One region of the Vibrio coralliirubri genome, then DNA from elsewhere that is predicted to be linked to it. Evidence: predicted binding sites of a transcription regulator. Region 1 holds the regulator's gene; each other region holds the start of a gene.
The links. Region 1 encodes PurR, which represses purine synthesis genes. Its sites were predicted from a motif close to TNANGNAAACGTTTNCNTNA; they were not measured.
Positions count from the first base shown of each region.

Region 2: a site for PurR is predicted at 2,004-2,023, ahead of pyrD (quinone-dependent dihydroorotate dehydrogenase). Genes of this name have one in related genera too.
Region 3: a site for PurR is predicted at 1,568-1,587, ahead of pckA (phosphoenolpyruvate carboxykinase (ATP)). Genes of this name have one in related genera too.
Region 4: a site for PurR is predicted at 1,827-1,846, ahead of metK (methionine adenosyltransferase). Genes of this name have one in related genera too.

Region 1 is NZ_AP025470.1:1,263,029-1,266,245, reverse strand. Features, by position in the region: gene torD (molecular chaperone TorD) at 1-441, shown strand, start outside; gene purR (HTH-type transcriptional repressor PurR) at 757-1,761, shown strand; cyclic di-GMP riboswitch class I at 1,932-2,017, shown strand; gene OCV20_RS05950 (TfoX/Sxy family DNA transformation protein) at 2,145-2,735, shown strand; gene OCV20_RS05945 (TVP38/TMEM64 family protein) at 2,870-3,217, shown strand, end outside.
Region 2 is NZ_AP025470.1:1,724,405-1,727,621, reverse strand. Features, by position in the region: gene OCV20_RS07740 (cell division protein ZapC) at 112-660, opposite strand; gene pyrD (quinone-dependent dihydroorotate dehydrogenase) at 866-1,876, opposite strand; gene OCV20_RS07730 (NAD-glutamate dehydrogenase) at 2,209-3,217, opposite strand, start outside.
Region 3 is NZ_AP025470.1:3,541,222-3,544,438, forward strand. Features, by position in the region: gene hslR (ribosome-associated heat shock protein Hsp15) at 124-510, shown strand; gene hslO (Hsp33 family molecular chaperone HslO) at 529-1,422, shown strand; gene pckA (phosphoenolpyruvate carboxykinase (ATP)) at 1,760-3,217, shown strand, end outside.
Region 4 is NZ_AP025470.1:452,138-455,354, reverse strand. Features, by position in the region: gene tkt (transketolase) at 1-1,646, opposite strand, end outside; gene metK (methionine adenosyltransferase) at 2,004-3,158, shown strand.

The sequences.
Region 1 (3,217 bases):
GAAGATGCCCAGCTAGAACTGTCTGCAGACTTTTGCGACCTTTTCTTAAAGACAGATAAACACGGCGCTCTTCCTTACGCTTCTATGTATATCGGCGAAACTGGCCTTTTGAATGATAAGCCAGCAAAAGATATGGAAGAGATCATGGCTAAGCACAACTTAGTTGTGAACCAAGATCTAAAAGAGCCAGCAGACCACATTGCTATCGAACTCGATTTCCTTGGTAACTTGATCATTCGTTCAAACGAAACGGATATTGAAGAAGAGCTAGAGAATTCATTTGCCGTTCAACAGCAGTTTATCGACCAACAACTGCTGACTTGGGTACCAAAGTTCAACGTGAAATGTCATGACGTTGATGAATTCGGTTTCTACGCTAGTGTCTCATCTTTGCTACTCGCATTCTGTCAATTAGACACTCAATATTTAGCTGGTGAATAGCTTATTGGATGACTAGGTAAATAAATTCAGTAGAATGTGACAATTCACCCGGATTTCTGGGTGAATTTTATTGCGAGTAGTTTCTAGTCAGTCTAAAATTGTGACCGCAAACGATAAAATATGAAACATTCACGAAATGCTATGCTTATTAAAGTTCAGAGCATTTCGGTGTTAAGACAAGCCGCTCAATAGCGGTTTTTTGTTTTTTAGCACTTTAGTACCCAAAGAGCCCTACAAATTTAAGCTCTTAGTTAGGTAGCTTAACGGCTACTTTATTCCGTACTTTGGGAAAGTAGCTTCTAATAGGATAAAACCATGGCCACTATAAAAGATGTCGCTCGCTTAGCCGGCGTATCAACAACAACCGTTTCTCACGTAATCAATAAAACTCGCTTTGTTGCAGAAGCAACTCAAGAAAAAGTAAACAAAGCCGTAGATGAACTGAACTATGCACCAAGTGCTGTTGCTCGTAGCTTGAAATGTAATACAACACGCACTATCGGCATGCTAGTGACTCAATCAACTAACCTATTCTTCTCTGAAGTTATCGATGGTGTTGAGAGCTACTGCTACCGTCAAGGTTACACTTTGATCCTGTGTAATACGGGCGGTATCTATGAGAAGCAACGTGACTACATTCGAATGCTTGCAGAGAAACGTGTAGATGGCATCTTAGTTATGTGTTCTGACCTAACTGAAGAACTAAGAGAGATGTTAGACCGTCACGCTGACATCCCTAAAGTTATCATGGACTGGGGCCCTGAGAGCTCTCAGGCTGATAAGATCATCGATAACTCTGAAGAAGGTGGCTACCTAGCGACCAAATACCTTATTGAACGCGGTCACTCTAAGATTGCATGTTTAAGTGGCCACTTAGACAAAGCAGCATGTGTTGAACGTATTGCCGGTTACAAGCGTGCACTTAACGAAGCTAAGATTTCTGCCGATGAAAATATGATCATCGAAGGTAACTTCGAGTGTGATACGGCTGTTCTTGCTGCAGAACAAATCGTTGAGATGGAAGATCGTCCAACGGCGGTATTCTGCTTTAACGACACAATGGCACTCGGCTTAATGAGCCGCCTGCAAGAAAAAGGCATTCGCATTCCAGAAGATATCTCAGTGATCGGTTACGACAACATCGAACTGGCTGAATACTTCTCTCCGCCGCTAACGACCGTTCACCAACCAAAGCGTCGTGTTGGTAAGAATGCATTCGAAATTCTATTAGAGCGCATCAAAGACAAAGACCACGAAAAACGCGTCTTCGAAATGCACCCTGAAATTGTTGAACGAAGTACAGTTAAAACGTTAAATTAATTGATAATTCGAGTTTAATTTCATCAAGCGCACCTTTAGGTGCGCTTTTTTTATCAGCAACTATAATGAACCCAGATGCACAACGGAAAGATCATTAATTGAAGCAATATCACATTTTGAAATATCAACTGTGAGCTTCATTCAACAAAAACTTTATTCTATTCAATCAGTCACGCACAGGGCAAACCACTCGAAAGAGTGAGACGCAAAGCTTCCGGCCTAAACCACTCGTTGGTATGGTAGCGGGGTTACCGATGGCAAAATGCAGTAACTACTAATAATTTAGTAATTTACGGCTTATTGACAATTTAATTGCAACATTTTGCTAATCTCTCGGACCTGCTTATTTGGTGGCGTAGTTCAAATACACCGAGATAAATAACATGGATAAACCGATACTAAAGGACTCGATGAAGTTATTTGAGTCCCTAGGAAAAATAAAATCACGCTCAATGTTTGGTGGCTTCGGTCTTTTTGCTGATGACACTATGTTTGCTCTGGTTGTAAATGACCAGTTGCACATACGCGCAGACAAAGGCACAACGAAACAATTCGAACAACAAGGGTTTCAACCGTACGTCTACAAAAAACGTGGTTTCCCTGTCGTTACTAAATATTTCGCTTTACCTGAAGGCCTCTGGCAAGACCAAGAGAAAATCTTGCAGCTTGCAACCACGTCTCTAGGTTTTGCTAAAGAAGAAAAAGCTGAGCAGTCTTCTGCTAAGCCGACCCGACTCAAAGATCTGCCTAATCTTCGACTCGCTACCGAGCGTATGTTGAAAAAGGCAGGGATCGATTCTGTAGAACGTTTATATGAATCTGGCTCTGTAAACGCATTTAACGCCATCAAAGAATCGCATGCGTCTTCTGTCAGTATTGAACTACTTTGGGCGCTAGAAGGCGCGATCAATGGTACACATTGGTCTGTTATACCGCAGCAGCGTCGCGAAGAGCTTATCAATCGCGTCAATTAACATTGTCAGTACAATCTCTATACACAACTAAGCCGCATTTACTGCGGCTTTTTTTATATCTGGTGAAAGTTAATCTATGCTTTGCCTGTCTATCTATACTATCGGTATGCATTGAAAATTTAGAGGAAGTATCAATGAGTAAGAAAATGATATTGGGTATTGTGTTGGTCGTAACCATCGTGTTGTTAGGCATCAATTTCGGCCAGTACCTAACGCTTGAAAATGCTAAGGCCCAACAAGCTGTGTTAAATGACTACATTGACAGCAACTTTATTGCGGCTGCCGCTATCTATTTTGTCGCGTATGTAATGATTACGGCTTTCTCCATTCCAGGTGCCGCTGTTGTGACCCTATTAGGGGCCGCGCTATTTGGCTTCTGGAACAGCTTGCTGCTGGTATCTTTCGCAAGTGCGATCGGTGCTACTTTAGCCTTCTTAAGTAGCCGTTACCTGTTACGTGACTGGATTCAAACCAAGTTTGGT
Region 2 (3,217 bases), 460 kb from region 1:
AGGTTGAGGTTTTTTAGGCACAAAAAAATCGGCTAATGAGCCGATTTTGGGGAAGATTTGACAGGTTGATGCGTTGCGATGTGTGTGAGAAATGATGGACTAGATTGAAGGTTAACCGACCATCGCAATGTGCGTTTGATGAAGAATAGCGTTCGCGTCTATCATTCTATCGTGCATGACCTTAATTGAGTCGCCAAAGCGTAACCCTTTTGAAGGTGTAAGCAGAAACTCTTCTAGGTCGACAAATGCACATAGGCTCGCACACTCTCCCACTTCTAATACAATGAAATACCCTAAGCTATGCTCGTTATTCATTTGTACGATATCCCCTTCTTGAGGGTATTCGTGGCCAGCGCCCTGTGAGTCGAAGAACCAACTCTTAGGCTGTACAGGCTTGTGGAAGCGTTTTGCTGCCACGCAATAAAGCGCGAGTTCAGCTTGGCGAGGCTCTGACAGTTCTAAGCCAGAAATTTGTTCTTTGAAGGTTTGGTATGAAGATGCGTCATCAACGGTGAATTCATTATCTCTAAACGCGCAGTCCACCAGCTTATTGCGGACCAGATTCGTTTTGAAAATCATATCCTCTCCGAGGTTTAGCATTAATGAACATTGTTGCTCATCGTAATACCAACTCCATGTATCGCTAGGTTTAAGCATCATTTCGTCTCACACTGTTGAACCATTCCATTAGGTAAAACGCAAAATTACCTTCAATTACAGTAATTTTACTGAGCAATAGGCAAAAAAAAAGAGGAAATGAATTCCTCTTTCTTATCGCTTTTCTCTACAACTCAGTGAGTTACAGTGTCTCTTTTAGTAAGACGATGCCAGATTGTCGCTTTTCAAAAATAAAAGCAATTTCAGCTTATAGATTTTTAACGATGTCGCCAACTAGGCCTGGGCCTTTGTAGATGAAACCAGAGTAAACCTGTACAAGCTTAGCGCCCGCCATCATTTTCTCTTTTGCAGCAACATACGAGTCAACACCACCTACTCCAATGATCGGCAGTTTGTCACCCAGCTCTTCGTGAAGTTTACGAACTACTTCAGTGCTACGAGATTGAACTGGACGTCCACTTAGGCCACCCGCTTCATCGCAATGTTTCATGCCTTCAACGATTGAACGATCCAATGTTGTGTTTGTTGCGATCACACCATCGATCTTATTTTTGATCAATGATTCACAAATTTGGCGAATTTCGTCGTCGCTTAGATCCGGAGCAATCTTAAGAGCAAGAGGAACATATTTACCATGCTTCTCTTCCAGTTCAGATTGTTTCGTTTTAAGTTCAGACAATAGATCGTCTAGAGCTTCGCCGTATTGTAGAGAACGAAGTCCTGGAGTGTTTGGTGAAGAGATGTTCACAGCAATGTAACCAGCGTATTGATATACCTTCTCCATACAGATCAAGTAATCTTCGGCGCCCTTTTCAATTGGTGTGTCTTTATTCTTACCGATGTTAATGCCTAAGATGCCATCGTAGTTCGACTTCTTAACATTCTCAACAAGGTTATCGACACCTAGGTTGTTAAAACCCATGCGGTTGATGATACCTTCAGCTTCAACAAGACGGAATAAACGAGGTTTGTCGTTACCCGCTTGTGGACGTGGAGTCACTGTTCCTACTTCTACGAAACCAAAACCCATTGCGCCAAATGCATCGATACATTCGCCGTTTTTATCTAGGCCGGCAGCTAAGCCAACTGGGTTTTTAAAAGTAAGACCCATGCACTCTACAGGTCGGTGAGGTAATTGTTGGCGATACAAAAGATCAATAGGTGTGCCTGTGAAGCGCTTGAAATTTTGAATTGCAAGATCATGTGCCTTTTCGGCATCAAGTTGGAAAAAGCCAGTTCTGGCTAGACGGTAAAGCATTGTGCCTCCGATAGAAAAAAGCCCCGTGTAAACGGGGCGATATTATTTACTTATTTACCCAACTATTCAATCTATTACTGTCTGTAAGGGTAAGATAATCGAGTTTGCTAACGAATGAGGTTCATTATTAAGCAAACGTTATCGTTTTCTTCAGGTTATTAGCCCATTTCTAATCACAACCTTAGTACAGCCACCAGCTCACTTAACAACAAACAACGTGTGCGTCGAAATTGGTTCTTCAAAAATCGTTAGGCCTATTGTTTCCACTTTACCGAAACGAAAAAGGCAGACCTTGTGGCCTGCCCTTATAGTTTTTCGTCTTAATCTAGTGACTAATCTTTCGACATACAGTTTAGATTCAACAGCATCAATTCACGCAGTGCTACTGAGAACTTAGCAAACTCATGAACAGAACCCACTTTGAATTCGTTAAGGATGCTTTCCCAACGATGTAGAGAAACAGAGTTACTTTCCATCCAGTCATCAAGCGCTTTAATCACATCGATATCTGAAGCACAACCACAGTTAAGTACTTGGCCAGTTAACTGACGTTGCTGCCAATCCAGATCTTCTCTGAATGCTGCACGCGCCAGTGCTTGCCAGTTGTTGTCTACAGCTTGGCCATTGATTTGCTTCAAGAACCAGTGCAGTGACAAACGGTCGCCTAGGTTGAAGTAAAGCTTAGACGCTTGCTGTACTGTTTTACCTGTTTCACGAGCCACTGTGGATATATCCAGTGCAGAGTACAGGCTAGACAAACGAGCCACTGAATTAGCCAGCTCAGCGTTTACACCTTGGTCAATCCATAGTTGAGCCATTGCTTGATGCTCTTCTACTTCTGATGCTACTAGGTTTTCATCAAGCTTCTCAGTAATCGCAACGACATCACCTTGGTAAAGCTCAATCAATGCATTCACTGACTGTTTACCGGTACGGTTTCTTAGCAACCAGCGTGCTAGACGGCGAAGTGTACGACGTACATGGTAAAGCAATTCGTATTGAGCTTCAGAACTTGAGATGTTGTCCAGTTCACGAATGCTCTTCAATACCTTACCCAGACCGTAGATTTCACGTGATGCCGCGTAAGCATTCGCAATATCAACAATGTTAGCGCCCGTCTCTTCTTGCAAGCGAGTCACGAAGTTGCAGCCCATCTCGTTAACCATTTGGTTAGCAAGCGCAGTCGCAATGATCTCTGCACGAAGTGGATGGCTATCCATGTGCTGAGAGTAGTTACGGCGTAACTCTGTTGGGAAGTATTGCATCAGTTGTTGAGCATGGAACTCATCATTCGCAATATCATCACTCACAAGATCTTCTTTTAGAACCATTTTACCGTAA
Region 3 (3,217 bases), 1.4 Mb from region 1:
AAATGCCAACCGCCTCCACATAAAACCTCTATCTAATGTGATAAGCATCATCAAAAACATGTTGCGCACTGTTCATTACAGTTAAACCGCATTCATTTCTCACTTAATAAGGCACAGCCCTATATGAAAACTGCTAATGAAGCTGTCAGACTCGATAAATGGTTGTGGGCAGCTCGTTTTTACAAAACCCGGTCTATTGCTCGCAACATGGTCGATGGTGGCAAAGTCCACTATAATGGTCAGCGCAGCAAGCCAAGTAAAATTGTCGAACTTGGGGCTGTGATTACACTGCGCCAAGGTAATGAAGAAAAGACGGTAACGATCGAGAAAATCTCTGCTCATCGCGGTGGAGCTCCGATCGCTCAAACCCTCTATGAAGAAACCACCGAGAGCTTGGCAAAAAGAGAAGAGTTTGCGACACAGCGTAAACTGAATGCTCATAACCCAGCTCCAGAGCGTCGCCCTGATAAGAAGCAACGTCGTGACATCATCAAGTTCAAGCATCAATAAGCTAGAAGGAATAGCCAAATGGCAGACCCAATGTCTACAAGTAATGTTTTAAATCGCTACCTATTTGAAGACCTATCAGTACGTGGTGAATTGGTACAAATGGATGAAGCGTACCAACAAATTATTTCTAGCAAGGAATACCCAGCGCCAGTGCAAAAACTACTGGGTGAGCTATTGGTATCAACAACGCTATTAACTGCGACCCTAAAGTTTGAAGGTTCTATCACAATGCAATTGCAAGGTGACGGCCCAGTATCTCTAGCAGTTATCAATGGCGATCACGACCAGAAGATCCGTGGTGTTGCTCGCTTTGAAGGCGATATCGCAGACGACGCAGGTCTACACGACCTAATGGGTAAAGGTCACCTAGTGATCACCATCGATCCTAAGAAAGGTGAACGTTACCAAGGTATTGTTGGTCTTGAAGGTGACACGCTGGCACAAGTGCTTGAAGGCTACTTCGCTAACTCTGAACAGCTTAAGACTCGTCTATGGCTGCGCACTGGCGAGCATGAAGGCAAAGCACACGCTGCAGGTATGTTGCTACAAGTGATGCCTGACGGTACTGGTACTCCAGATGACTTCGAACACCTAGAGCAACTAACAGATACAGTGAAAAACGAAGAGCTATTCACTCTAGAAGCGAACGAACTGCTTTACCGTTTGTACAACCAAGAGAAAGTACAGCTATTCACACCACAACCGGTTGAGTTCTTCTGTGGTTGTTCACGCGATCGAAGTGCAGCAGCAATCATTACTGTTGCTCAAGAAGAGATCTACGACATCCTAAGCACCGAAGGAAGCGTTGGTCTACACTGCGATTACTGTGGCACAAACTACTCGTTCGACAAGAATGATGTTGATGCACTGTACGCAGAAGCAGCAGATAAAGGCAGCAATACGGTTCATTAATTTACGGCGTACCAAAAACACGTAATTTACCCCAAAAAGGTCAGCACTCAGCTGGCCTTTTTTGTGATCAAAATAGCGCAAACTCCGTAACATCTCGTAATAAAATCACCGCTTAATTTTAATCAATTAATAATGTTCTCGCCCCTAGCGCAAAGGTTTGCGTACAGGATAGACTAGTTGGGCCAATATGTGACGAGACGCTTAAAACCCCATGGTTAATATGGATATTTTTTGAGCTGTATCCCTGTTTCCCCCGAGTCTCGTTGCTAGCATGGTGAGCAGATAACAATAAAAAATTAATACAAAATCCCTACAAAATATCCTACAAGGAGCACCTATGACCGTTATGGAACATACAAAGGCTGCACAAATTGATCTAACTAAGCACGGACTGACTGGCGTTACTGAAGTTCTTCGTAATCCTAGCTACGAGCAGTTATTCGTTGAAGAAACACTGCCAGGTTTGGAAGGCTACGAAAAAGGCGTAGTAACGGAACTAGGCTCTGTTGCGGTAGACACTGGTATCTTTACTGGCCGCTCACCAAAAGATAAGTACATTGTTAAAGATGACACGACCCGCGATACCATGTGGTGGTCAGATCAAGGCAAAAATGACAACAAACCGATTACAACTGAAGTATGGAATGAGCTGAAAGAGCTTGTGACAACTCAGCTATCTGGCAAGCGCCTGTTTGTCATCGACGGTTATTGTGGTGCTAACCCTGATACGCGCTTAAGCGTGCGTATTATCACTGAAGTAGCGTGGCAAGCACACTTCGTTAAGAACATGTTCATTCGTCCAACAGACGAAGAGCTAGCAACGTTCGAACCTGATTTCGTGGTAATGAACGGTGCTAAAACAACTAACCCTAACTGGGAAAAGCAGGGTCTAAACTCTGAAAACTTCGTTGCTTTCAACCTAACAGAGCGCGTTCAAATCATCGGTGGTACTTGGTACGGCGGTGAGATGAAGAAAGGCATGTTCGCAATGATGAACTACCTGCTTCCTCTGCAAGGCATTGCTTCAATGCACTGTAGTGCAAACGTCGGCGAGAAAGGCGATGTAGCGATCTTCTTCGGTCTATCTGGTACAGGTAAAACTACGCTTTCAACCGATCCTAAGCGTGAGCTAATCGGTGATGATGAGCACGGTTGGGATGACGATGGTATCTTCAACTTCGAAGGTGGTTGTTACGCGAAGACTATTCGTCTATCTAAAGAAGCAGAACCTGAAATCTACAATGCAATCCGTCGCGATGCACTACTAGAAAACGTAACGGTTCGTGGTGATGGTTCTATCGATTTTGATGACGGTTCAAAAACTGAGAACACTCGTGTTTCTTACCCGATTCACCACATCGACAACATCGTTAAGCCAGTATCAAAAGCCGGTCACGCTCAAAAGGTTATCTTCCTGACTGCTGATGCATTCGGTGTACTACCACCCGTTTCTAAACTGACTCCAGAGCAAACGAAGTACCACTTCCTATCTGGCTTCACTGCGAAACTAGCGGGTACTGAGCGTGGTATTACTGAGCCAACACCAACGTTCTCTGCGGCATTTGGTGCGGCATTCCTAACTCTTCACCCAACTCAGTACGCTGAAGTGCTTGTGAAGCGTATGGAAGCGGCTGGCGCTGAAGCTTACCTAGTGAACACAGGTTGGAACGGTACTGGTAAACGTATCTCTATCCAAGATACTCGCGGCATCATCGACGCTATCCTAGATGGCTCAATCGACAACGCTGAAACTAAGGTTATCCCTATGTTTAACCTAGAAGTACCGCTAGCGCTG
Region 4 (3,217 bases), 810 kb from region 1:
TTACCAGCACAATCTTTCAGGATGTAACCACCCTTAGCGATATTAGCTACTTGCTCAGCGTTACGATCTTGTTGTGCAAGGTTTTGACGAGAGAAGATTAAAGATGAAGGACCATCTTTACGCTCAATAGCCAGTTTCCAAGCAACTGCTGATTCAACTTGGTCACATGGACGCCATGTGCTCATGTTTGGAGTCAGACGTAGAGATGCGATCTGCTCAACCGGTTGGTGAGTAGGACCATCTTCGCCTAAGCCGATAGAGTCGTGCGTGTAAACTTGGATGTTCTGAACTTTCATCAGAGCAGCCATACGCATTGCGTTACGAGCGTATTCCATGAACATTAGGAACGTTGCGCCGTATGGTACGAAACCACCGTGCAGAGCGATACCGTTCATGATAGCCGTCATACCGAATTCACGTACACCGTAGTGGATGTAGTTACCAGAGAAGTCAGTTGCTTCAAGAGACTTAGAACCAGACCACATAGTTAGGTTAGAAGGCGCAAGGTCAGCAGAGCCACCCATGAATTCTGGAAGCATTTGACCAAACGCTTCTAGTGCGTTTTGAGATGCTTTACGTGAAGCGATGTTTGCTGGGTTAGCTTGAAGATCAGCAATGATTGCGTTTGCTTTCTCTTCCCACTCAGCTGGAAGTTCGCCGTTAGTACGACGTTTGAATTCTGCTGCTAGCTCAGGGTAAGCCGCTGCGTATGCGTCAAACTTTGCATTCCACGCTGCTTCTTTCGCTGCGCCTGCTTCTTTTGCATTCCACTCAGCTGCAATATCCGCTGGGATTTCGAAAGGACCGTGTTCCCAACCCAGTGCCGCTTTAGTTGCTGTGATTTCATCAGCGCCTAGTGGAGCACCGTGACAGTCGTGCGTACCTGCTTTGTTTGGAGAACCAAAACCGATGATAGTTTTAGTACAGATAAGTGTAGGGCGAGGGTCCGCTTTAGCCGCTTCAATTGCTGCGTTTATAGCGTCAGAGTCGTGACCATCCACCGCTGGGATTACATGCCAGCCGTAAGCTTCAAAACGCTTAGGTGTATCGTCAGAGAACCAACCTTCAACTTCACCATCGATAGAGATACCGTTGTCATCCCAGAAAGCAACCAGCTTACCAAGACCAAGCGTACCTGCTAGCGAACATGCTTCGTGAGAGATACCTTCCATCAGACAGCCATCACCCATGAATGCATAAGTGTAGTGGTCTACAATGTCGTGGCCTTCTTTGTTGAACTGAGCAGCAAGCGCTTTCTCTGCCATTGCCATACCAACAGCGTTCGTGATGCCTTGACCTAGAGGACCAGTCGTTGTCTCGATACCAGGAGCGTAACCGTACTCTGGGTGACCTGGAGTCTTAGAGTGCAGTTGACGGAAGTTTTTCAGGTCTTCAATTGAAAGCTCGTAACCTGCAAGGTGAAGCAGAGAGTAAATCAACATTGAACCATGGCCGTTAGACAAGATAAAACGGTCGCGGTCAGCCCACTCTGGGTTTGCTGGGTTGTGGTTCAAGTGGCCACGCCAAAGAACTTCAGCGATGTCAGCCATACCCATAGGTGCGCCTGGGTGGCCTGAATTTGCTTGTTGAACACCGTCCATGCTAAGTGCGCGGATTGCATTGGCTAGATCTTTACGAGAAGGCATGTCTGCTCCTGAGTACATAAGCGATTTAAAAAAGAGATAATTGCTAAAATTTTCATTTTTATTAGCGCGGGTATTCTCTCAAACGACTATTGCGACTGCAAACGTTTTACTGGCATTTTAACGGTCATTTTTCGCAATTTTCGAACATTTACATCACTTGGCCGTGGCTTATATCAATAGATACGCAAACGATTAGTTATGACATATCATAAAAAAGAGCTTGTAATTCGACCGCTGGAATTTAGAATAGCCGTCTAGATGTAGAAACACCTACAAAATATACTGTATTTAATGGCGGCGCTTCCTAGCTTGCGACGCCATAAACTATTTACACCAAAAACTAAAAGTGGAGCTCTCATGGCTAAGCACCTATTCACTTCTGAATCTGTTTCAGAAGGCCATCCAGATAAAATTGCAGACCAAATCTCTGATGCTGTTCTTGATGCCATCTTGGAACAAGATCCAAAAGCACGTGTTGCTTGTGAGACTTACGTTAAAACCGGCATGGTTATGGTTGGCGGTGAAGTAACAACGTCTGCATGGGTTGATATCGAAGAAATCACTCGTGAAACAGTACGTGAAATTGGTTACGTTCATTCTGATATGGGCTTTGACGCTGACTCTTGTGCTGTTCTAAACACAATTGGTAAGCAGTCTCCAGACATCAACCAAGGTGTTGATAAAGAAGACCCTAAAGAGCAAGGCGCAGGCGACCAAGGCATCATGTTTGGTTACGCGACTAACGAAACTCCTATCCTAATGCCAGCTCCAATTACTTACTCTCACCTTCTTGTTAAGAAGCAAGCTGAAGTACGTAAGAGCGGTAAACTTGACTTCCTTCGCCCAGATGCGAAATCTCAAGTTACGTTCCAATACGACCAAGGTAAGATCGTTGGTATCGACGCTGTTGTTCTTTCGACTCAACACTGCGATTCAGTAACAACACCTGACCTACGTGAAGCAGTAATGGAAGAGATCATCAAGCCAGTACTTCCTGCTGAGTGGATCAACAAAGACACTAACTTCTTCATCAACCCAACAGGCCGTTTCGTAATCGGTGGCCCAATGGGTGACTGTGGTCTAACAGGTCGTAAGATCATCGTTGATACCTACGGCGGCGCAGCTCGTCACGGTGGCGGCGCATTCTCAGGTAAAGATCCATCAAAAGTTGACCGTTCTGCAGCTTACGCGGCTCGTTACGTTGCGAAAAACATCGTTGCTGCTGGCATGGCTGACCGTTGTGAGATTCAACTGTCTTACGCTATCGGTGTTGCTGATCCAACATCTATCATGGTTGAAACGTTTGGTACTGAAAAAGTAGCTCACGAAATCATCATCGAAGCAGTTCGTCAAAACTTCGACCTACGTCCATACGGTCTTCAAGAGATGCTGAACCTTCTTCAGCCAATCTACAAGCAGACTGCTGCATACGGCCACTTCGGTCGTGAAGAGTTCCCTTGGGAAGCTACTGACAAAGCAGCAATCCTTGCGGACTTCGCTGGCCTAAAATAATTTAGCCACTGCGATTTGTTTCTTTAAAGCCCTTACTTCTTAGTAAGGGCTTTATTTTT